2 regions of the Guptibacillus hwajinpoensis genome follow, and region 1 is predicted to be linked to the other one. Evidence: a T-box and tRNA genes for the amino acid it is inferred to sense, from the RefSeq annotation. Region 1 holds a T-box; the other holds one or more tRNA genes.

What was found. The T-box of region 1 lies ahead of pheS (phenylalanine--tRNA ligase subunit alpha). A T-box ahead of a tRNA ligase gene usually reads a tRNA of that ligase, here a tRNA-Phe.
Region 2: it encodes a tRNA-Phe, which carries the amino acid that the T-box ahead of pheS (phenylalanine--tRNA ligase subunit alpha) is inferred to sense. The anticodon was not compared.

Annotation. Positions count from the first base shown of each region.
Region 1 is NZ_CP156674.1:3,445,620-3,457,483, forward strand. It holds gene rplT (50S ribosomal protein L20) at 1-225, shown strand, start outside; gene ABFG93_RS17745 (DUF1294 domain-containing protein) at 281-565, shown strand; gene ABFG93_RS17750 (cytochrome d ubiquinol oxidase subunit II) at 560-1,591, opposite strand; gene ABFG93_RS17755 (cytochrome ubiquinol oxidase subunit I) at 1,613-2,935, opposite strand; gene ABFG93_RS17760 (TVP38/TMEM64 family protein) at 3,075-3,647, shown strand; gene ABFG93_RS17765 (sigma-w pathway protein ysdB) at 3,760-4,155, opposite strand; gene ABFG93_RS17770 (dUTP diphosphatase) at 4,272-4,760, shown strand; gene ABFG93_RS17775 (M42 family metallopeptidase) at 4,832-5,917, shown strand; gene sspI (small acid-soluble spore protein SspI) at 5,958-6,164, opposite strand; gene ABFG93_RS17785 (TrmH family RNA methyltransferase) at 6,306-7,055, shown strand; T-box leader at 7,110-7,330, shown strand; gene pheS (phenylalanine--tRNA ligase subunit alpha) at 7,380-8,414, shown strand; gene pheT (phenylalanine--tRNA ligase subunit beta) at 8,442-10,853, shown strand; gene ABFG93_RS17800 (NupC/NupG family nucleoside CNT transporter) at 10,907-11,864, opposite strand, start outside.
Region 2 is NZ_CP156674.1:1,728,739-1,740,602, forward strand. It holds gene ABFG93_RS08885 (antibiotic biosynthesis monooxygenase family protein) at 109-414, opposite strand; gene trmL (tRNA (uridine(34)/cytosine(34)/5-carboxymethylaminomethyluridine(34)-2'-O)-methyltransferase TrmL) at 944-1,417, opposite strand; gene ABFG93_RS08895 (amidase domain-containing protein) at 1,482-2,372, opposite strand; gene ABFG93_RS08900 (YczE/YyaS/YitT family protein) at 2,470-3,102, opposite strand; gene ABFG93_RS08905 (methylated-DNA--[protein]-cysteine S-methyltransferase) at 3,301-3,837, opposite strand; gene queG (tRNA epoxyqueuosine(34) reductase QueG) at 3,904-5,043, opposite strand; gene ABFG93_RS08915 (ABC-ATPase domain-containing protein) at 5,078-6,778, opposite strand; gene ABFG93_RS08920 (B3/B4 domain-containing protein) at 6,860-7,540, shown strand; gene yvfG (protein YvfG) at 7,798-8,019, shown strand; gene ABFG93_RS08930 (DsbA family oxidoreductase) at 8,117-8,251, opposite strand; tRNA gene ABFG93_RS08935 (tRNA-Leu) at 8,536-8,620, opposite strand; tRNA gene ABFG93_RS08940 (tRNA-Leu) at 8,655-8,744, opposite strand; tRNA gene ABFG93_RS08945 (tRNA-Cys) at 8,771-8,845, opposite strand; tRNA gene ABFG93_RS08950 (tRNA-Gly) at 8,854-8,928, opposite strand; tRNA gene ABFG93_RS08955 (tRNA-Gln) at 8,936-9,010, opposite strand; tRNA gene ABFG93_RS08960 (tRNA-His) at 9,015-9,090, opposite strand; tRNA gene ABFG93_RS08965 (tRNA-Trp) at 9,115-9,188, opposite strand; tRNA gene ABFG93_RS08970 (tRNA-Tyr) at 9,196-9,280, opposite strand; tRNA gene ABFG93_RS08975 (tRNA-Thr) at 9,351-9,426, opposite strand; tRNA gene ABFG93_RS08980 (tRNA-Phe) at 9,431-9,506, opposite strand; tRNA gene ABFG93_RS08985 (tRNA-Met) at 9,563-9,639, opposite strand; tRNA gene ABFG93_RS08990 (tRNA-Asp) at 9,801-9,876, opposite strand; tRNA gene ABFG93_RS08995 (tRNA-Val) at 9,885-9,960, opposite strand; tRNA gene ABFG93_RS09000 (tRNA-Glu) at 9,990-10,064, opposite strand; tRNA gene ABFG93_RS09005 (tRNA-Ser) at 10,085-10,176, opposite strand; tRNA gene ABFG93_RS09010 (tRNA-Asn) at 10,178-10,252, opposite strand; rRNA gene rrf (5S ribosomal RNA) at 10,262-10,378, opposite strand; rRNA gene ABFG93_RS09020 (23S ribosomal RNA) at 10,765-11,864, opposite strand, start outside.

The sequences.
Region 1 (11,864 bases):
TATGCTTATCGTGACCGTCGCCAGAAAAAACGCGACTTCCGTAAGCTTTGGATTACTCGTATCAACGCGGCAGCTCGTATGAACGGACTTTCTTACAGCCGTTTGATGTTCGGTCTTAAAACAGCTGGAATCGACATCAACCGTAAAATGCTTGCAGAGCTTGCAATCAACGACGAAAAAGCGTTCGCTGAACTAGCATCTAAAGCTAAAGAAAACTTGAAATAAGTATGAAGCCATTCTCACTGGTTGAGAGTGGCTTTTTTTGATAGGGAGATGAAAAATGAGTATTTATTATCTTTTCTTTGTTTACATCGCTCTCCTTAACATCTGGAGTTATGCTGCAATGGGTTGGGATAAACGAAGAGCTAGAAAGCGTGGAAATCGAATTGCAGAGAGAAATCTGTGGACGTTGTTTATTATAGGAGGATCCATTGGCGGATATGCAGGCATGAAGCATTTTAGACATAAAACAAAGCACAGGCAATTTGTAATAGGCATTCCTGTGCTTGTAACGATCCAACTCGTTCTGTTCGCAGGGGGATTTTACATTTTAAATCGCTCATGACTCGTTTTGTTTTAAATAGCGCTTGTCCTTCAAGAACAGCCGCCAGAAGTAAATGAATCCAGGAGTTAAAATGAAAAAGGCAACAATATAGGTAATGATAAGCGCTCTGAATGTCGCAGGATTTGTGAACCCTGTTTCAATCGTTACCTCGGGATATACGATATAAGGTAGATGTGCTGAACCATAAGCGTAGCTTGCGAGTAAATATTGAATGACAACGCTAATCATAGCGAGTCTTGGGATCCCAGCTCCTCGTTTCCTTGGGATCCATAGTGCTACATACCCAATTAAGAAAGTAGCTACCGATCCTATTAGCCAGGGAACATAGTTCATAAGATTCTCATATAGCCAGAGCGCTTCATTCCGCATTGTCAGAACGAGTAATCCAGCCATGACAAGTGAGACAGGTCCGACCATGATAGCGTCTCTGCGATAGATTGTATAGGCTTCCTGGTCTCCTGCTACATTTGAATAATCAGCAAGTAAAAGGGAGGAAAGAAAGAGCGTGCTTGAAACGGCAAAAGCCATAAAAGCATAAACACTAGGACTGGTGAAAAGCTCACCAAGTAAAAGCTGTTCCTTTCCATCCACAAATTCTACAAAGCCCCCCTGTGTAATGGGGAGAACACAGATCAGAAGCGCTGGTATTAAAAAACCAGTAATCCCAGAAATGATCGTGAGAATTCGTTTATAATTCTCAGATGCGGAATGTGAAAAGACGAGAAAAGCACTTCGGAGTGCCAGTAGGAGAATAATCAGGCTGCCAGGAATGAGTAGAACGGTCCCCAGTGTAAACGTCGCACCAGGAAAGAAACTGAAAAGAGCAACAACAATGGCTACAATAAACACGTTCGTTACTTCCCATGAAGGAGAGAGGTACCTGTTTGCGATACTTGTTGCTTTTGTATTGTTTTTATTTAAATAGATCATCGACCAGAATCCTGCTCCAAAGTCGATGGTAGCCATAACTGCGTAGATAAACACAATTCCCCATATTAATGTAATAGCATAGAGTGCTTCTGTCATTTCCTTCACCTCGTAGTTAGTCTATTGGTCAAGTTCCTCTGAAACTGGATTTCGATTAAAGTAGTAGCGAAGAACGAGAACGGTTGAAATCATCAAAATAACATAGACAATTAAAAATAGGATAAATAGAAGCCCGATGTTACCTGAAGTTGTGACAACGTCTTCTGTTTTCAACATGTGGTAAATAACCCATGGCTGTCTTCCTGTACATGCGAAAATCCATCCGAACTCAATCGCCATGATTGCAAGTGGTCCAGCTATAATGAATAACCACATGAGCCATCGAGGAAATCCCTTTCGTTTTAAGAGTCGATGCCAGACAAACCCAACTACAGAAAGCAGTATTAAGAGAGAGCCTATTCCGACCATAGCATTGAAGAGGGTATGAACGAATAACGGTGGCCACTCATCCTCAGGATATTCCTCCAATCCAATTACTCTCGTATCAAAAGAATCGTCAGCGAGGTAACTGAGTGCCCATGGCACTTCAATTGCCCATTTTACTTCACGCTCCTCCTTATCTGTGTATCCTCCGATTGCGAGTGGTGCGAATGTTTGCGTTTCAAACAACCCTTCTGCTGCTGCGAGTTTCTCTGGTTGATAAACATGCAGCAGTTGAGCTGATTCATGGCCATTTAAAGCGGTTAGAATGGAGAAGATCCCACCAATGACAAGCCCCATCATTAATGCCTTTTGATGAAAGTGGTATTCTCTTTTAACCTTACTTCTCCGGAGCATGTTGTAAGCGGCAATAGATGCAATCACAAATGCTCCCGTCATTAAGGCGGAAACCGTAACGTGACCTGCTGTCACTAAGAACGATGGGTTAAAGAATGCAGCCCATGGATCAACATTGACAAACTCGCCATCGACGATTTCAAAACCAGCAGGTGTCCCTTCAAAAGCATGAACATTTGTAATAAGAATAGCTGATGCACTTGCGCCAACTGCAACAAGCGTTACACTAACAATACGCATGATTGGGGAAAGTCTATCAGCGGCATATACATAAATGGACATAAAGAGAGCTTCAAGGAAAAAAGCGTAAATTTCAATTTGAAAAGGAAGGGCAATGACTTTGCCAACTACCTCCATAAACCCAGGCCACAAAAGAGATAGTTGAACGCCAGCAATTGTTCCAGTGGGGATAGCGACACCAAGTAGTACAGCAAACCCTTTCGTCCATCTTGTCGCCATTACAGCATAATCCCTGTCTTTCGTCTTTTGATACATTAATTCAGCGACAAGAACCATTAGAGGCACTCCTACGCCAAGGGTTGCGTAGATAATATGAACGCCCATCGTCATACCGAACAGGGAGCGGGCAAGAACCAGCTCATCCATAATAAGTTTCCTCCTATTACCGTTCTTATTAAATCCCCACTTATTGTCCACCTTTTACCAGAAAATATTCTGCTCCGGTGCGCGTTTTGACATAACAGCTCGTCTTCTGTCATACACGTTAGGAGAAGGGGGGAACATCATGGATGAGCTCGTCCTGCCGTTTGTCGAGGTTGTGTCGAACAGTGGAATCTACGCCCCGTTCTATTTTATTGTTCTTCATTTTATACGGCAGTTTGTCTTTGTTCCGGTGAGTGTGGTTTGCATAGCGGGAGGAGTCATGTTTGGAGCGATTTATGGTACCATTTATTCAGTGATCGGGATTACGGTAGTAAGCACAGTTTTCTATGTATTCGTAAAGCGAGCACCGGTATTTTTTAAGAAAATTACCCGAATGAAGGAGAAATGGATGAGAAAACGGATGCCGATGTCAGTGGGACAAATAGCGATTTTGCGATTAGTCCCTTTCGTGCATTTCCATTTCATTTCACTCTGCTTAATTGAAGTCTCAAAAGACTTTCAGGATTACTTGAAGTCATCAATCATTTCTAACTTACCGCTCGCCTTGATGTATTCATTCTTTGGAACAGCTATCAAAGGTTTTGATCCAGTGCTTATCGTCTTATTGCTTTGTGGTCTTGTGGTTCTTTTCTATTTATTACGGAGAAGAGAATGGATTATGAAGTGGGAGGATTTTTTCCAACCTGTAAGATAATAAACTCCCCCTGGGGGCCAGGGGGAGTTTATTATCTATTCCATACTTAAGGGCAGATTGGTTCGAATAACCATCAGAGGGGGAAGCCAAACATACTGATGGAAGTTTCACTTTAGGAGTTTTCACGGTGACGTAAAAATTCTTTAACGGGACTTTTCCATTCGATTTTTGCACTTGGATAACGGAGGTCCATTTCTTTTTCTAGGAAATAGAAATCTTCTTTTTCGAGCATATAAAGCTCTGATGCATTTTTAACTCCAACCGAGATCGTAACAATGTCAAATGAATTTTCTGTCGTTCCAAGATATTTCTCGCCCTCAAATAGAGCACCCTTATAAGTAACAAGAAAGTTCTTTCGAACATTGGAGGAGTCATCAAGGAAATAGTACTTTTTATGGTCATAGGCTTTTTCGAGCTTGCGTTTCGGATCGATAAAAAAACGAATAACAGAATAAGCAATCAATACCATGGCAGCAAGAATGACAAGACGAAAAAGAATAATAATCATTAGTCAGCACCTCATTTTCACTATGCTTCTATTCTCTATACGTTTATGATAAAGAAAGGTTTCATTTTAAATGACAATTTTAAGACTAGCTGGTCAATTTAGAAAGGGAGATGACGTTGGATTTCAACCAATTATTTGCGCTCCAAAAACAACTGGATGATCGCATTGTAAACGAACACGGGCTTGAAGGCTTGGATTTATTTCAAAATAAACTTCTCGCACTTAAAGTAGAAGTTGGTGAACTAGCAAATGAGACAAGATGTTTCAAATACTGGAGCAAAAAAGCTCCTTCTCCAATCGAAACGATTCTCGAGGAATATGTTGATGGCATTCACTTTATTCTATCACTTGGACTAGAAATCGGCATCACTCCTAGGAAAGTTCCATCTGAAGTTGCGGATGAATTATCAACAGTAGAGTGTTTTCATCACGTCTATCAAGCCATTGATCACGTTGCTGAAATAAGAAATGAAGAGGCCTATCTCCATTTACTTAACCATTATCTCCTACTTGGGAAGCAAATCGGATTAAATATAGACGATATTTATGAAGCTTATTTGAAGAAAAACGAAGTGAATCATAATAGGCAGGACCAGGGATATTAAGCGCTCTCAATTGTGAAAAAATTCGGGAACCGTTATAATAAAATTGAATACATATCAAGGAGGCAATACATATGGTGAAGCTTGATGAAACATTGCAAATGCTTAAAGAATTAACTGATGCTAATGGTGTACCGGGCAACGAACGTGAACCTCGTGAGGTTATGAAAAAGCACATCGAACCTCTTTCTGACGAGTTGATGTATGACAACCTTGGAAGCTTAATTGCAGTTAAAAAAGGTAAAGCAGAAGGCCCTAAAATTATGGTAGCTGGCCACCTCGATGAAATCGGTTTTATGATTACACGTATAGACGATAAAGGATTCCTCTGGTTCCAAACTGTTGGCGGATGGTGGGAGCAGGTAATGCTTGCGCAACGTGTTAACGTGATGACACGGAAAGGCAACATTATGGGTGTAATTGGATCAAAGCCTCCACATATTCTTCCAGCAGAACAGCGTAAGAAATCAGTGGACAAGAAGGATATGTTCATTGATATCGGTGCTTCAAGTAGAGAAGAAGCGTTGGAGTGGGGCGTTAAACCAGGCGATTCCGTTGTTCCAGTTTGTGATTTTACAGTTATGAACAATGAGAAAATGCTTATGGCAAAAGCCTGGGATAACCGTATTGGCTGTGCAATTGCGATTGAAGTTCTTCGCAAGTTGAAAGGTGAGGATCATCCGAACACTGTATACGGCGTTGGTACTGTTCAAGAAGAAGTTGGCCTTCGTGGCGCTACGACGGCTGCAAACATGATTAAGCCAGATATCGGTTTTGCCGTTGATGTTGGTATTGCTGGTGATACTCCTGGAGTGAGTGATAAAGATGCTCAATCGAAAATGGGTAAAGGTCCACAAATCATCATGTATGATGCTTCAATGGTAGGTCATAAAGGGCTACGTGATCTTGTAACAGATACAGCTGACGAGAAGAACATTCCTTATCAGTTTGATGCAATTGCAGGTGGTGGTACTGATTCAGGTAAAATTCACCTTACAGCAAACGGTGTACCTGCACTATCGATTACAATAGCAACACGTTACATTCATACACATGCAGCTATCCTGCATCGTGATGACTTTGAAAACGCGGTTAACTTAATTGTAGAAGTGATAAAGAAACTTGACGCTAATACAGTAAAAGAAATTATCTTTAATTAAAACACAAAATCCGGTGGCTTCTGCCACCGGATTTTGCTTGTTAATTTACGCCTTGCGCCATGTAAGAGAGCATTTGCTCGCGTTCATTTTCTGGTGCTTCTTTCCAGAGAATTTCGAAAAGAACACCGAGTCCTGGGAGCATTTTCTCTTCACCGCTCTGCATAGCATCGAGGATCGTAGCTTCAATCTGCTCCTCATTGTTGCCATTAATGTTTGCGAGAATCGCTTTCCGTAAGTTAAGGTCCATGCTTTCCACCTCGCCTTTCTGATTCGCTTGTTAGAACAAGCATCATTAGTATGAGCGAATCGTTTAAATTTCATGAGTTTTGTTGGAATCTTGCCGTGGGACCCTTTATAATGAAAACATTGAAAACTGAAGGAGACCATAATGATTATAGAATCCATAAAGAATCAAAAAGTGAAAGACTGGAAAAAGCTTCAAACACGAAAAGGAAGAGAAAAGGCAGGCGCTTATTTAATTGAGGGTCCTCATATTGTTGAAGAGGCAGCAAAAGCAAAAACCCCAATATTAGAAGTGATTCAATCAGAAGGTACCGACTTATCTGATTATCCGTTTAAAGAAAGACCTGTTGTCTATACTGTTACTGAGAAAATTATGCAGGAACTAACAGATACAGAAACGCCGCAGGGAATTATGGCTGTCTGTCAGGTGGAAGAGCCTGTCTTTCCTCAGAATGGCAAACTTCTATTGCTTGATGCGATTCAGGACCCGGGGAACCTGGGGACGATTATTCGTACGGCCGATAGTGCTGGATATGATGGGATCTTATTAGGTCACGGAACCGTTGATCCATACAATAGTAAAGTACTTCGTTCCACACAGGGATCCATTTTTCATTTACCTGTGAAGAAAGCGAATTTATTCGAAGAAGTGAAAAGGTTAAAAGAAGCGGGCATGTACATTTATGCAACAGAAGTAAGTGGTGGTACCCCATATCAAGAACTTGAACGCCACGCACACTTCGCCATTATTCTCGGGAACGAGGCTAACGGTGTTTCAGAAGAGCTTCAAAATTTAGTCGATGTGAATGTATACATCCCGATTTTCGGTAAAGCTGAATCATTAAATGTAGCCGTTGCTGCAGGAATACTCATGTACGGTCTACTGCCTTCATAATCGGGCTTGCAGATTGATCGATTTTTTTCTATAATTAGAATCAACTTATATATGATAAAAACAATGATAGAGAGTAGTAAGTTGCCACTGCCTTTGCAGGGAGGAAATGCCGTGACTGGAAGCATTTCTATAGGGACGCCGCTGAATTCGCTCTGGAGTTGCCGCTTCCTATAAAAGCGGATCGGTTACAAACCGTTATTCTTTGCTTAAGGCTGATGGAATTCTTCTATTAGTGAATTAGGGTGGTACCGCGAAATCAAATCTTCGCCCCTTATGGGGAGCGAGGATTTTTTTATTGCACAAAAAAGTTTGGAGGTTGAAACGATGCAGGAGCGATTGCAAACGTTGAAAGAAGAAGCACTAGTACAGATTCAGCAAGCTTCTTCCATAAAAGAAGTTCAGGACATTCGGGTTGCATACTTAGGGAAAAAAGGGCCAATTACTGAAATTTCTAAAGGAATGGGTAAATTATCGCCTGAAGAGCGTCCGAAGATGGGGCAGCTCGTAAATGAAATTCGTTCAGCAATTTCAGAGCAAATTGATGAAAAAACGGCTGGTTTAGAAAAAGCTGCAGTAGAAGAAAGGCTAAAGAAAGAAACGATTGATATCTCTCTTCCAGGCCGTCCGGTTAAGAGGGGAAATCATCACCCACTAACAAGGGTCATAGAAGAAATCGAAGATCTTTTTCTTGGAATGGGCTTTTCAATTGCGGAAGGACCTGAAGTGGAAACGGATTACTACAATTTCGAAGCCTTGAACCTTCCGAAGGATCATCCAGCTCGTGATATGCAGGATTCCTTCTATATTACAGATGAAACGCTGCTTCGCACACATACGTCTCCGATGCAGGCAAGAACGATGGAAAAATTAAATGGCGAAGGCCCGGTTAAGATCATCGTGCCAGGTAAGGTATATCGCCGCGACACAGATGATGCGACACACTCGCACCAGTTTATGCAAATTGAAGGCTTAATGGTCGGAGAAAATGTTCGTATGAGTGACTTGAAAGGCGTGCTGCAATCATTTGCAAAGAAAATGTTCGGTGAAGAACGTGAAATTCGTCTGCGCCCTAGCTTCTTCCCTTTTACTGAGCCATCTGTTGAAATGGATATTTCATGCTTTAACTGCGGTGGAAACGGCTGTTCTGTATGTAAAGGAACCGGCTGGATTGAAATCCTAGGTGGCGGAATGGTGCATCCGAACGTGCTTCGTATGTCCGGATTCGATCCTGAAAAAGTAACAGGCTTTGCATTTGGTATGGGCCCTGAACGAATTGCTATGCTGAAATACGGCATTGACGACATTCGCCACTTCTATACAAATGACAGCCGATTCATAAAACAATTTAATTCACTATAAACGATTTGATTGTAAGGAGGAGAAAGTATGCTTGTACCAATGAACTGGCTTCAACAGTATGTCGATCTAGATAGTTATTCGGCTGATGAGCTTGCTGACCTGATCACAAAGGGCGGTATTGAGGTAGAAACAGTTGAAAAGCTAAATAAAGGAATTAGTGGCGTGGTCGTTGGCTATGTACACGAATGTAACCAACACCCTGATGCAGATAAGCTTAATATTTGTAGCGTCGATATTGGTGAAGAAGAACCCGTCCAGATTATCTGTGGAGCCCCTAACATCGCACAGGGACAGTACGTGGCAGTTGCGAAGGTTGGAGCAGTCCTTCCTGGAAACTTCAAAATTAAGAAAGCGAAACTTCGTGGTGAAGCTTCCCATGGTATGATCTGCTCGTTACAGGAGCTTGGTATCGAAAGTAAGCTTGTGCAGAAAGAATTTGCAGATGGTATTTTCGTATTTAGTGATGCCGTAACCCCTGGGGAAGATGCACTTGATTATCTTAATCTTAATGATGAAGTTCTTGAACTCGGTTTAACTCCTAACCGTGCAGATGCGATGAACATGATCGGGGTCGCTTATGAAGTTGGAGCTGTGCTAAATCGTTCGATCGCACTTCCATCTCCTGAACTTGTCCGTTCAGAGGAAAATACAGATAGCTATGTGACGGTTCGTGTAGAAAATGAAGAAGATAATCCATATTACGGGGCAACTGTTATTAAAGACGTTACCATTCAATCATCTCCACAGTGGCTTGTGAATAGACTGGTGTCTGCAGGAATTCGCCCGATAAACAACGTTGTAGACATTACAAACTACGTCCTACTCGAATACGGCCAGCCATTACACGCTTTTGACTATGACCGTTTTGGATCGAAAGAGGTTGTTGTTCGCCGCGCTGAAGACGGTGAGAAGATCGTAACGCTAGATGATACAGAGCGTACACTTTCAAGTGAGCACCTTGTGATTACGAATGGTTCTAAACCAGTTGCTGTTGCGGGTGTTATGGGTGGAGCAGATTCTGAAGTGCAACAGGATACTACGACAATTCTGCTTGAGGCTGCTTATTTTAATGGAAAGCTTGTACGTAAAGCATCGAAGGATCTCGGTCTGCGTAGTGATTCAAGTGCACGTTTCGAAAAAGGAATTGACCGAAATCGCGTGGTTAGCGCCAGTGAACGTGCGGCACAGCTTATACAGGAAATTGCTGGTGGTACAGTTTTAAAAGGAATTGCTGAGCAGGGAGATCGAACAGTAGAAGCAAAAGACGTAAGCATTGAAGTAACAAGAATTAATCAAGTGCTAGGTACAGAAATTTCTGAAACAGAAGTTGCTGCGATTTTTGAACGCTTGCACTTCTCTTATCAGAATTTTGGTGGGACATTTACAGTTCAGGTTCCGCCTCGTCGTCCTGACATTATGATTTCAGAAGATCTGATTGAAGAAGTAGGCCGCCTATATGGCTATGACAATGTCCCTGCTACACTACCGATTACAGAAAGTACGCCTGGACAGCTTTCCGACTATCAGTTGAAACGTCGCCGCGTTCGTCGCACGCTAGAAGGAGCAGGCCTATATCAAACAGTTACCTATTCACTTACTTCTCCATCTAAGCGTATGTTCTTTTCTGACGAGTCAGCTGAAGCGATTCGTCTTGCAATGCCTATGAGTGAAGATCGAAGTGAACTAAGAACGAGCCTGGTACCACATCTTCTTGAGGTGGCACAGTATAACCGAAACCGCCAGCTTGAGAACCTTGCTTTCTATGAAACGGCTTCAGTTTTCTTGCCTAATGGCTCAGAACTTCCTGAAGAGCAGGAACATCTTGCTGGTGTCGTATCCGGCCTCTGGCAGGAGCATCTCTGGCAGAAGGAAAAGAAACCGGCTGATTTCTTCGTCGTAAAAGGTATTCTAGAAGAGCTTGCAGTAGAGTTTAGCGTCGAAGATCGTCTGACCTTCGCCCGTACCGAAGAGCCTAAGCTTCACCCTGGCAGAACCGCAGCCGTTTACCTTGATCAGGAGTTATTTGGTTATATCGGCCAACTGCACCCTGAAGTCGAAAAGGAACTTGATCTAAGTGAAACGTACGTCTTTGAAATTAATCTAGAGAAATTGTTGAAAGCAGATGTTGCTCATCTTCAATATAAAAAGCTCCCTCGGTTCCCTTCTGTGACGCGTGACGTTGCTCTCGTCGTAGAAGAGTCACTTGAAGCTGGAGAAGTGAAACGTGTTCTGAAAGATGCAGGTGGAGCGAAGCTTGTAGAAATTAATTTGTTTGATGTTTATCAGGGTGAGCATCTTGAAGAAGGTAAGAAGTCACTTGCTTTCTCATTACGTTACTACAACCCTGAACAAACCCTAACAGAAGAAGAAGTAAAGAAAGCACATGATCTTGTGCTAACAGCTGCTGAAGAACAATTTGGTGCTGCGCTGCGTAAGTAATCAAAAACACTCCCTTTTATTAAGAAGGGAGTGTTTTTTAGGTTATAATGGAATTACATAAACATGCCAACGAAGATTGCAGTAATGAAGGAAGCAAGTGTACCGCCAACAATCGCTTTTAATCCTAATTTTGATACTTGTGACCGCTTTGAAGGCTCCAGTGATCCCAGTCCGATAATAAGCTGACCTATGGACGAGAAGTTTGCAAAGTTACAAAGAGCAACAGATAGGATAGCGACTGTTTTATCAGATAATTGAGCTTGAATAGCGGTAAGGTTTTGATAGGCAACAAATTCATTTATCGACATTTTTGTCCCAATAATGGAGGCAGCACGGAAGGCTTCATCGATTGGGATACCGACGAGTAACGCAAACGGATAGAAAATATAGCCGAGAATCGAACTTAGATCAGTGCCGACAACTCCAAGTAAGCCGTTCAAAACAGCTAGAATACTTATAAATGCGATTAGAAGTCCACCAATATTTAGGGCAAGTGTCACACCACTAACGGTACCATCAGCAATGGCTTCAAAAATATTAGCATGTTCTGATTTTTTCATGCGCACATTGTCATTTGTTTTTGATACTTCTGTTTCTGGTTCCATCACTTTTGAAATAACAAGAGAGACGAAAGGAACACTGAAGACGGAGATGAGCAAATATTTCAGTTCAATTCCCATTAATGAATACCCAACTAGGATAGCTCCACTTGCAGAGGCTGTTCCACCTACCATAATCGCGAAAATTTCAGATCGTGTAAGAAGTTTTAAATATGGTTTAACGAGTAAAGGCGCTTCGGCTAATCCTAGAAATGAGTTCCCTACTGCGTTAAAGGTTTCAACTTTGGTTGTTCCCATCAGTTTACCGATTGTAACGCCAATCGCCTGTACGATAAGAGGGATCACACGCAAATAATAAAGAGCTGAAACAAGAGCTGATATGAAAATAATTACCGCTAGTACGTTAATTGCGAACACAAACGTTAAATCCGTTTGTTCATAAAGTCCACCG
Region 2 (11,864 bases), 1.7 Mb from region 1:
TCTCTTGACAATAACATGCTAAGCTACAACCATTTCTTCAGATAAACAGGCTTCAAAACTTTCTAATTGAGAGAACAAAAAAAGAACCGGCAGAGCCGGTTCTCATTCTTACGTATGATACACTACTGTAAATTCACTTAATTCGTTTCCAGATGCTGGGGACTTCTCTTTTGACTCCCGCTTCTCCTGATGTGCTTTCTTGAAAGAATCTGAATGCACCCAATTCTGGTAAGCTTCTTCATTCTCCCACTTCGTAAAGACAATGAGTTTACCATTCTCAGCCGATTGTTCCAGAAACATAAATTCTATACACCCTTCTACATTCTTCATACTCTCAGCACTTTTTCCAAAACGCTGCTTCATCATGTCTTTCGCTTCATCAGGAACTTTTAATTCGTTCATTACAACATACATACGTAAATCCTCCTTTATGTTTCTCCCTTTATCCTATCGGATTCCGGAGTATTTTTCCAATTCAACCTACCTGATTCACCATGAATTACCCTCAAAACATTCACACCTCCCCTTACATGGTTTATAATGAGAGATAGATTTGGACACAATTTTACCTGAGGAGGATGAGACCATGAGTTTCCTGGGTATTTTAGTAGTAATTCTAGCTTTTCTTGCAGCCATCTTTACAGCTGGATACAACGACCGACCAACCAAAACCAAAAAAGGCAGTCGATAAACAAGAAAAGCAGAAGTGACAGAGGGTCTGGCCACTGCAGCTAGACAAGAAAAGCGGAAGCCCTCGATTAGACCCGTCAGGCACTGGAGGCAATCAATTTGAACACGGTTTCTGTGTTCAGAGTGATTGCTGAAGTGACCGAGGGGGCCTGAGGGCTAAAGCTAGACAAGAAAAGCGGAAGCTGCCGGTTAGACTCACAATTTCAAACAAAAAAAGAACGATCCCCTTACTTTACAGGGAGATCGTTCTTTTTTATTCCATACCAGGATAACTTTGCTGTCTGAGCGCTTCATATACCATGATCGCTGCTGTGTTTGAAAGGTTCAGCGCACGTACATGCTCCGTCATAGGAAGACGCAAGCAACGTTCCTTATTATTCTGGATTAACTCATCTGGCAATCCATTTGTTTCTCTCCCGAAAACAAAATATGTGTTTTTGTTTTCGTCCGAGTAATCAAAATCAGTATGCGTATTGGTACCATATTTCGTAATATAGTAATACTCCCCATCCCGATTTTTCTCGAAGAAATCGTCAAGGGAATCATAATAGTGAACATCAGCATACTGCCAGTAATCAAGTCCCGCACGCTTGAGCATTTTGTCATCTGTAGAAAAGCCAAGTGGACGAATTAAATGAAGGCTGGTATTCGTCGCCGCACACGTACGAGCAATATTTCCCGTATTAGCTGGTATTTCAGGTTGAAAAAGGACGATATTTAAAGACATAATCATTCACCTCCGCTTCAAAACACATCTATTATAGCATGTTTTGTTAGCGAAGATAGAATCGCTAATCTTCAATATGAAAAAACTTATACTTTATTTCAGGGGTCCATGCTGTTGAGTCTTCATAAGCCCAGTAACGCATGCGACTGTTTGTAGTATGCGCATTTACAAGTGGCTGTCCTTTCTCATCATGATCCACTACAACTGTCGTATGCTGCCAGTGGCCATCCCCATCAAAGTCATAACAAATGACATCACCGGGAACCAGATCATCAGCATGTGACACTTCAAGTGCTCGAAGACCGTTCTTAGAACCACTTAAGTACCAGCGGAGCGCATGTGCAACTGACCAGGAATAACTCCAATTATTGCCCTGTGCCCACCATCCCTTTGTTCGATCAGGATACCCCCGCATTGGCGCCTTTCCAGCGTGCAAACATTGAGAAATGTAATTCGTACAATCGACATCAAATGCATGATAAGCAGGATTGTAATCATCCCACCAGCGTTCCGCATATTTCACTGCAGAAAGGCGGTCATAATAGGAGCCTTTCAAGCGATTATCGTTAATAATGCCTTCACTTATCTCTACTTGATTTGCTTTCCCCTCCACCTCGATCGACCGATCAAGAATAAGTTCTCCATCCTTCACTTTTGCTAACCTTTTTTCTACCCGTTCTTCTTGATAGATTTTCTTACCCTGCTTTATGAGATAGTGATGGTGAAGAACATAATCGTAGAACTGCGTACTTACAAGGTCTTTTTTTCCAAGAAGTATCCCTCTGTGTTTTATCCGAAGCACAGTGGCCTCTCTTGTGAAACATTGCTTTATATATCGGTTTGCAGCCTCTTCTTCTTGCGCTGGTCGTAATCCTACTCTAAAATGTCCCGTACAATTCATTAAACGATTCGCTTCTTCCTCCCAAAAGGGCTTAAGCTGTTCTCCCCACCCCATTTTCGTCCCCCCTCATCGCACTTTATGTGAGGGGATACAAACACATGACTCAGAATTATCCAAATTTGAGTAGTTATGAATTTAAACTGGTAAATTGCTATGAATGGTTGACTACTGGTTCTGAGGAAGAAGAATGGTTTATTTTTTTTATCAGTTTATCAAACCACCCAACTAAGAAACCAAGGAGAAGCACTTCTACAAATGTCCCTGCTCCAATTGGACCATTCAAAATAAACGCAAATACAAATGCAAGAGCTTCGGTTAAGGTTTTCGTGATACCAATACTCCAGCCAGTTTGTTCCGTTAGAGCAAGCATTAATTCATCATTGGGAATAGAAGCGAGAGAAGCATGTAAGTAAACTGCAATGCCAAGCCCCATAATAATAATCCCAACCATGAATAGGATCCACCTGGGAACGATTCCATCCACTTCAATAAATGAAAGTATTTTTAAATTTAAAAGGTCTACGAACAGGCCAAGTAGAACAATTGGTATAAAACCTGCCAGGTTTGGCTTTCTCATCATTATCAAACTGTTAATAAAAATTAAAACTCCGCCTACAATAAAAACCCATGATCCAACGGTAAAGCCAATCTGGTCAGAAAGGGCAACATAAAGAGCATCCCATGGAGCGATGCCTACATCTGCATTGATTAACAATACAACCCCGAGAGCCAGTGTAAATAATCCACCAACATAAATAAGACTTCTGGAAACAAAGCTGTTCATTTTTTCACTCCTTAGATGCAAACGATCATTGTACCTCGTATACAAATTTCTATATTTTAAGTCACAAAGGTTATTTTACAAGAAACTCGAGGTTTTTTATAGGATTTACTCCTATTTGTTCCTTTGATCAGGTGTGCATAACTAGATAAAAAAGCCTGCGCACTTCTAAATTTCCGAAGTACGCAGGCTTTACTTTCCTTACGGGAGAGCGGCATGCATGGTATGCTGCTGTTCTAGGGACAATAAATATTCTTTCTTATCAACGCCTCCACCATAACCAACTAGTGCCCCATTGCTTCCAATTACTCGGTGGCAGGGAACTATGATTGGAAGAGGATTGCGGTTATTAGCTGAACCAATCGCACGAACCGCTTTTGGAGCTGCAATGGCGACAGCTACGTCTCTATAAGATCTGGTTTCACCATATGGGATTTCTGATAGGCTTTGCCATACTTTTTTCTGAAAAACAGTACCACTCATATCGAGATTAAGATCAAAAAAATTTCTTTTTTTGTTAAAATATTCTTCAAGCTGAATCACGATTGGTTCAATGGCTTCAGGATTAAAAACAAGGTCTGCTTTTACAAGATGCTTTTTGTACCAGGTATCAGCAGCAGGCAGCACATTCTCCGCAAAACCAAAATCAATCCTACTAACACCTCGAGAACTAGTAAAAACAGTTATGGCGCCGATCGGTGATTGTAACTCCCCATAATTAATCACTTGTTTCTCCATGTTATCCCTTCTTTATTGTACATTTTTCACCATCTTACAACGGATACTAACCTTTGACCATCCGCATTACGGCTTATTTTGAAGCATTGACAGGCCTCTCGCTATCTCATCGGCAACATCAATGTCCTTTTCTCTCATTTGCTCATTGATAAGGGCGTTAACAGCCTTTTCTCCTCCAATTTTCCCAAGTGCCCAAGCAGAAGTACCACGTATGACAGGACGAGGATCTTTCTGCATTAGCTCAATTAAAGTGTCCACAGACGTTTCATCCTTATAATGAGCAAGCGCAAGAATCGCATTTCGCTGAATTGGCTTCTTCCCACGCCAGGAACCTGCCGCCTTCCCAAATTTTTCTTTAAACTCCCGATTGCTCATTGTTAACAGAGGAATTAATATCGGTTTAACCATTTCCGGATCCGGTTCAAGTTCAGGATGGTGATGGAAATCCTTTCCCTTATTCTTTGGACAAACAAGCTGACAAGTATCGCAACCATAGAGGCGATTACCTAGCTTAGCGCGGTACTCTTCTGGAAGAAACCCTTTTGTTTGAGTTAGAAATGCAATACACTTGTTTGCATTAAGCTGTCCACCTTCAATTAGAGCTCCAGTTGGACAGGCATCTACGCAAATATTACAATCTCCACAGCCTTCTTCAACAGGTTCATCCGGTTCTAAAAATAGATCTGTAATCATTTCTCCAAGATAAACCCATGACCCGAATTCTTCGGTTATCATCATTGTATTCTTACCGCTGAATCCAATGCCTGCTCTTTCAGCCACAGCTCTATCAGATAGTTCACCTGTGTCCACCATGGAACTTGTTTTGGCTGTAGGCACCCTTGATTTAATATATGCATCAAGAAGGGAGAGTTTCTCTCTAAGCACATGATGATAATCGACACCCCAGGAGGCCCTGCAGAAAAGACCTCTGCGTTCGCCACGCTTGCTTCTCGGACTATCCTTCATCTTAGAAGGGTATGCGATCGCAACTGATAATATTGTTGCCGCACCACTAAGCAAAAGCTCAGGCTCAGTCCGCTTTTCAATATCAGACTCTTCAAATCCTGATTGATAGCCCAATTCCTGCTGTCGCTTCAGTCGCTCTTTCAATGTTTTGAATGGATCTGCAGCCGCAAATCCTATTTTATCAATGCCAATGCTTTTACTGTATGCAACAATGTCTTTTTTCAATTGTGCACTTGTCATCCTGCTCCCTCCCTTCTTCAATTTCTTTAAAATATTATCTTATTTTCAAAGTCCTAAGTCTATTGAGTACAGCTGCCATCTCAGTTCTTCTAATACGCGCTACATCTCCTGGATGCTGGTTTGGAAAAACAGAAAATGAGCCAATACCTTCTTCATTCATTTTTCTTTCAATGATATCCAGAAGCTCAGGAATCGTTTGCTCACCAAGCTTGTTTTTGCTTTCTAGATAATAAAGCACATCTGTTGCAAGCCTCGTCTGGCTAGCATCTACCAGCTGTTCTACCTGAAGTAGCGAAATATCTGTCTGGCCATAGAGGATGTGATGCTTTCCTTTCGCTGAAACCTTGGACCTTTTCCCTTTTTGGCTGTTCAAGCTTCTTCTTTCAGGAATTCTTCTTCTCAATTCACCAAAGCGTTCTCCGCCTTCTCGCTTTCTTGTTCGAGCAGGTTGTTCTGATATGCGCTTTGCTTCTTCCGTAACATTATAAGGAAGGTAATTTTCCATAAGGATGACGTTATCAGCTACTTCAAAATAATCGCCAGATCCACCCATTACAAGAACTGTGGAAGTATTGTGTTCTGTATAAAGCTGTCTCACCCGATCAATGAATGGGGTAATCGGCTCCTTCTCCTTTGCGACAAGTTGTTGCATACGATAATCACGAATCATAAAATTTGTAGCACTTGTATCTTCATCAATAAGCAGCGTCTCAGCCCCTGCTTCAATTGCTTCAATGATATTTGCAGCCTGGGAAGTACTTCCACTTGCATTTTCTGAAGTAAATGAACGAGTATCCTTGCCATAGGGGAGGTTTTGTATAAAGGGGGAAATATCTACCCCTGTTACTTTTCTACCATCTTCAGAACGAATTTTCATAGCACGCTCATTCGCTACAACAAACTCTCGGCCATCTCCCGCGATATGATTATACACGCCGTGTTCCATCGCATGCAAAAGGGTACTTTTACCATGATAGCCTCCGCCAACAATCAACGTAATCCCTTCCTTTATCGCCATGCCTTCTAAAGGTTCATCACGATGGGGAATCGGTAAAGCTATTTCCATCGAGGCTGGCGACTGAAATGGGATCACCTTACTCGTTAGAGGCCGATCGCTAATGCCACTCTCACGCGGAAGTATTGCATCGTTTGCCACAAAAGCTACGTATCCGTTCTCAACCAGGTACTCCCGGATTGCCTGCTGTTGATCAGCCAGGTGTAGTGCTTTCGTTACGGTTTGTGCTTTTAATGAAAATAAGGACTTATCTAATATCTCAGGCAATTGGTGAAGCAACATTTGTTCAGCTTGCTTCCCGAGGACTCGCCTTCCCTGTGCAGGTAAACCAAGTGACAAACAAACGGTAATGGTCTCCTCTGAAATCGTCACAGCTGATCGCTCAATCACTTTTTGGCCCGGTACATCGATGTGGATGAGGCCACTCTTTCCAGTGCCCTTAGAACGTCCACTGTGTCCATGAATAGCGTCATCCACTTTTCTCGCTATCTCATCTTCCGTTCGAATTCTTCTCACTGCTGTGTGGAACCATTCTTCATCTACAATTGTTTGCAGACGTGGTATAACCACTCTAAGTCTTGAAGGGCTTGCGAAAGGGTCACCTTGAACGTAATCAATAGACAGCGTGAACTTCGGGAAACGATAACTTCCCCTAATATCTTTATATGCTTTGTAACCTTTACCATCAATTTTCTGCAGTAGCTCTTTCAGTTTCTTCATCTGAGGCGAGCCTCCTTTTAAGCTTCAGTATGGTGAATGTGATAAAATGGACGGAAAATGAACCGTTTGGAGGAAAAAGAAATGACAAAAGTAATCCTCTCTCCATCCATCACAACTGAGATTCCGGAATTCAAAATTGGATATGCTACTTATCATAATATCGTGGTTGAAAATTCACCGCAAATGGTTCGCGGCCGGTTTCAATTTTATCAGGAAACGATGATGATGGACCTTGAAGAAGTAAACTTAAGCGTTTATCCAGCGGTCACAGAATGGCGTTCCGTCTTTAAGAAGTTCGGAACTGATCCTGCTCACTACCGCCCATCATCAGAGGCTTTATTACGTCGATTAAAAAAAGGTGAAGTGTTGCCTCCCATCCATTCTGCTGCTGATATTAACAACCTTCTATCTCTTCAGTATAAAATTCCAATCGGTATATATGATCTGGATGAGATAGAAGGCAGTATTACCATTAAAGTAGGTAATGAATCAACTTCCTATGAGGGATTGAACGGGCGCAATATGATATTTACCAACAAGCTACTTTCCGCGGATGCTCGAGGTCCGTTCGGCAGTCCGATTGTCGATTCGAAACGAACGGCTGTAACTGAAACGACAAAAAATGCTATTCAGATTTTCTATATTCAACCTTCTCTCCCAGTCAACGAAGCTCAGAAACTAATCAAGTCTTCTGCAGAAATGTTCAATCAGATTCATGGAGGTCAATACAACTACGATGTTTCCACAAAAATAAATGCATAATAAAAAACGCAACGCTTCGTTAATCATAACGAAACACTGCGTTGGGTAAATGGTGATAATTCGAGGAATTTCTACATCCCTCGCTGATGTAGATAGAATAACACATAATCCTCTTAACAAACAATAGATATTTATAAATTCTTCATAACTTGCTTACATTTTATTAATATCATACTGATCAATAAATTGATTCCATGATTGACCTTTCCACAAACCCCACTCTATAATCAAGGAGACAAGTAGAAAGGAGTATACTTATGGAACCATTCTCTACACCATTTTTTGAAGAGAACTTTCGTCAGTACATACAGAAGAATAGAGACGTTTTCTCCAAACTTGAAGCCATGAACAGCTATTACCGATCTGTTGTCTCTTCGATGATATATGACAACTTAAATAAGAACTCTGAGATTGTTCGCCGCATACGAAATTTAGATGCTGCCTATAAAGCAATCAAACAAGAAAATACAGACGCTTAAGAAGAATGCTCTCTTGTAAAAAGAGAGCATTTCTCGTTATTTTACATCGATATCGCAGGAATCAGCCGAGCATGCTTCTGCATCTCCACCAACAACATCAAGGTTCTTGCTTTCTCCCCCATGCCTTTACTAGTGCCTGTTCAAACACTTCCGAGGGTTGTGCACCTGATACCGCGTACTTTTCATCAAATACAAAGAATGGAACGCCTTGAATGCCAAGTTGACTACCCATCGATTCATCCTAACGTACTTCTTTTTTAAACTCTTCTGTACTTAGCATTCGTTTGATATCTAGAGCCTCAAGACTCAAGACCAAGCTCTTCACCAAGTGCTGCAAGTGTTTCATAATCACCTATGTTTCTCGATTCTGTGAAAAAGGCATAGAAAAGTCGTTCCGACATCTCATTCATTATGTCTGATTGGAGAAGTCTATTAAAGAGAAAATGTAAGTGGAAAGCAAAACAAATAAAAAAAGACCTCAACGAGAACGTTGAAGTCTTGATATGATGTATGTAATGGTACCGGTGGTCGGGTTCGAACCGACACTCCTCTCGGAACACGATTTTGAGTCGTGCGCGTCTGCCAATTCCGCCACACCGGCAAAGTACCATATTCAATTCAGGCAGAAAAATTAGTGGTGCCGGAGGCCGGGCTCGAACCGGCACGGAGGTACACCCTCCGCAGGATTTTAAGTCCTGTGCGTCTGCCAATTCCGCCACTCCGGCAGGACTTTTAAAAAAAATATTATATTTGGAGGCGGCACCCGGATTTGAACCGGGGCGTAAGGGTTTTGCAGACCCGTGCCTTACCACTTGGCTATGCCGCCTTAAAATATGGAGCGGAAGACGGGATTCGAACCCGCGACCCCCACCTTGGCAAGGTGATGTTCTACCACTGAACTACTTCCGCAACAAAATGGCTGGGCTAGCTGGATTCGAACCAGCGCATGACGGAATCAAAATCCGTTGCCTTACCGCTTGGCTATAGCCCAAAAATGGGGCGGCTGATGGGAATTGAACCCACGAATGCCGGAATCACAATCCGGTGCGTTAACCACTTCGCCACAACCGCCACAAAATCTGATTTTAGTTAAATTGGCAGGGGTAGTAGGACTCGAACCCACACCGGAGGTTTTGGAGACCTCTGTTCTACCTTTAAACTATACCCCTATCAAAATGGTGGAGGGGGACGGATTCGAACCGCCGAACCCTGAGGGAGCGGATTTACAGTCCGCCGCGTTTAGCCACTTCGCTACCCCTCCAAATTGACAATTACCATTGTAATACACATCGTATGATAGCGCAATGGAAATTGATCCCTTTCCGAAAAAATGGTGCCGGCCAGAGGACTTGAACCCCCAACCTACTGATTACAAGTCAGTTGCTCTACCAATTGAGCTAGACCGGCAACATGGTGGCTCCGGACGGAATCGAACCGCCGACACGAGGATTTTCAGTCCTCTGCTCTACCGACTGAGCTACAGAGCCATGTTTATGATTAATAAATTCATCATAGAAAATTATTCGATGTAAATGAATTTTATTGGTTGCGGGGGCAGGATTTGAACCTGCGACCTTTGGGTTATGAGCCCAACGAGCTACCGAACTGCTCCACCCCGCGACAATATGAATGATTTCATGCTGTACCTGCTTCAATATGCAGTGTACTGTTTCTTACTCTACAAGGTTATGCTACGATGTGTATCCGACGAAACAACTCGATGTTGTTTCATTGATGTATCGCTCGTTGCTCCACCCCGCGACAATTTATGAAAATGAAAATGGCGGTCCCGACGGGAATCGAACCCGCGATCTCCTGCGTGACAGGCAGGCATGTTAACCGCTACACCACGGGACCTTAGAAAATGGTGGAGGATGACGGGCTCGAACCGCCGACCCTCTGCTTGTAAGGCAGATGCTCTCCCAGCTGAGCTAATCCTCCACAGAGTAAATATTATATGTGAATAAAATTGGTGACCCGTACGGGATTCGAACCCGTGATACCGCCGTGAAAGGGCGGTGTCTTAACCGCTTGACCAACGGGCCAGTTCTATTATGTAGGGTGGTGGCGGAGAGCGAGGGATTCGAACCCTCGAGACGGCTTTGACCGCCTACACGATTTCCAATCGTGCTCCTTCGGCCACTCGGACAGCTCTCCATGGCTCCACAGGTAGGATTCGAACCTACGACCGATCGGTTAACAGCCGATAGCTCTACCACTGAGCTACTGTGGAATAATTTTAGCCTGGCAACGTCCTACTCTTGCAGGGGGAGATCCCCCAACTACCATCGGCGCTGAAGAGCTTAACTTCCGTGTTCGGCATGGGAACGGGTGTGACCTCTTCGCCATCATTACCAGACTTATGACTGACTTCCACTATGTAGTGATTAGCCAGAGACAAAATATATCATACTATATTTAGCCTTTGTTATCAAGAGAATTTTTTATTCCCTGAAAACTAGATAGCACGTACAACGTTTTCCAATAATCTTTTCTGCGCTGTCCAGTTCCGCAGGCTACATTTTTGCCCATTTCGCTCTTTCACTTCAGGCGAAAAACGCCTTACGTTCAAGATCTCCAATGGTCTACGAATGTGACCAAGCCTGCTTCGCTTTTCGTTGTCCAGCTACGTAAGCCAAATCCTCGATGGTTTCACCTTTTTCGCCTGACGACGCATAAAGCGCGTCTGACTCAAAAGCTTCCAACGCTTATCGGATGTAAACGGCTTACTTCGCTTTTCGTTTTTAGGTTAAGCCCTCGATCGATTAGTATTCGTCAGCTCCACGTGTTGCCACGCTTCCACCCCGAACCTATCTACCTCATCATCTCTAAGGGATCTTACCAGCTTCATGCTGTGGGAAATCTCATCTCGAGGGGGGCTTCATGCTTAGATGCTTTCAGCACTTATCCCTTCCACACGTAGCTACCCAGCTATGCTCCTGGCGGAACAACTGGTACACCAGCGGTGTGTCCATCCCGGTCCTCTCGTACTAAGGACAGCTCCTCTCAAATTTCCTGCGCCCGCGACGGATAGGGACCGAACTGTCTCACGACGTTCTGAACCCAGCTCGCGTACCGCTTTAATGGGCGAACAGCCCAACCCTTGGGACCTACTTCAGCCCCAGGATGCGATGAGCCGACATCGAGGTGCCAAACCTCCCCGTCGATGTGGACTCTTGGGGGAGATAAGCCTGTTATCCCCAGGGTAGCTTTTATCCGTTGAGCGATGGCCCTTCCATGCGGAACCACCGGATCACTAAGCCCGACTTTCGTCCCTGCTCGACTTGTAGGTCTCGCAGTCAAGCTCCCTTGTGCCTTTACACTCTGCGAATGATTTCCAACCATTCTGAGGGAACCTTTGGGCGCCTCCGTTACACTTTAGGAGGCGACCGCCCCAGTCAAACTGCCCACCTGACACTGTCTCCGCACCGGATCACGGTGCTGGGTTAGAATGTCAGTACAGCCAGGGTAGTATCCCACCGACGCCTCCATCGAACCTGGCGGTCCGACTTCTATGGCTCCTACCTATCCTGTACAAGCTGTACCAAAATCCAATATCAGGCTACAGTAAAGCTCCATGGGGTCTTTCCGTCCTGTCGCGGGTAACCTGCATCTTCACAGGTACTATAATTTCACCGGGTCTCTCGTTGAGACAGTATCCAAGTCGTTGCACCTTTCGTGCGGGTCGGAACTTACCCGACAAGGAATTTCGCTACCTTAGGACCGTTATAGTTACGGCCGCCGTTTACTGGGGCTTCGATTCAGAGCTTCTCCCGTAAGGGATAACCCCTCCTCTTAACCTTCCAGCACCGGGCAGGTGTCAGCCCCTATACTTCGCCTTACGG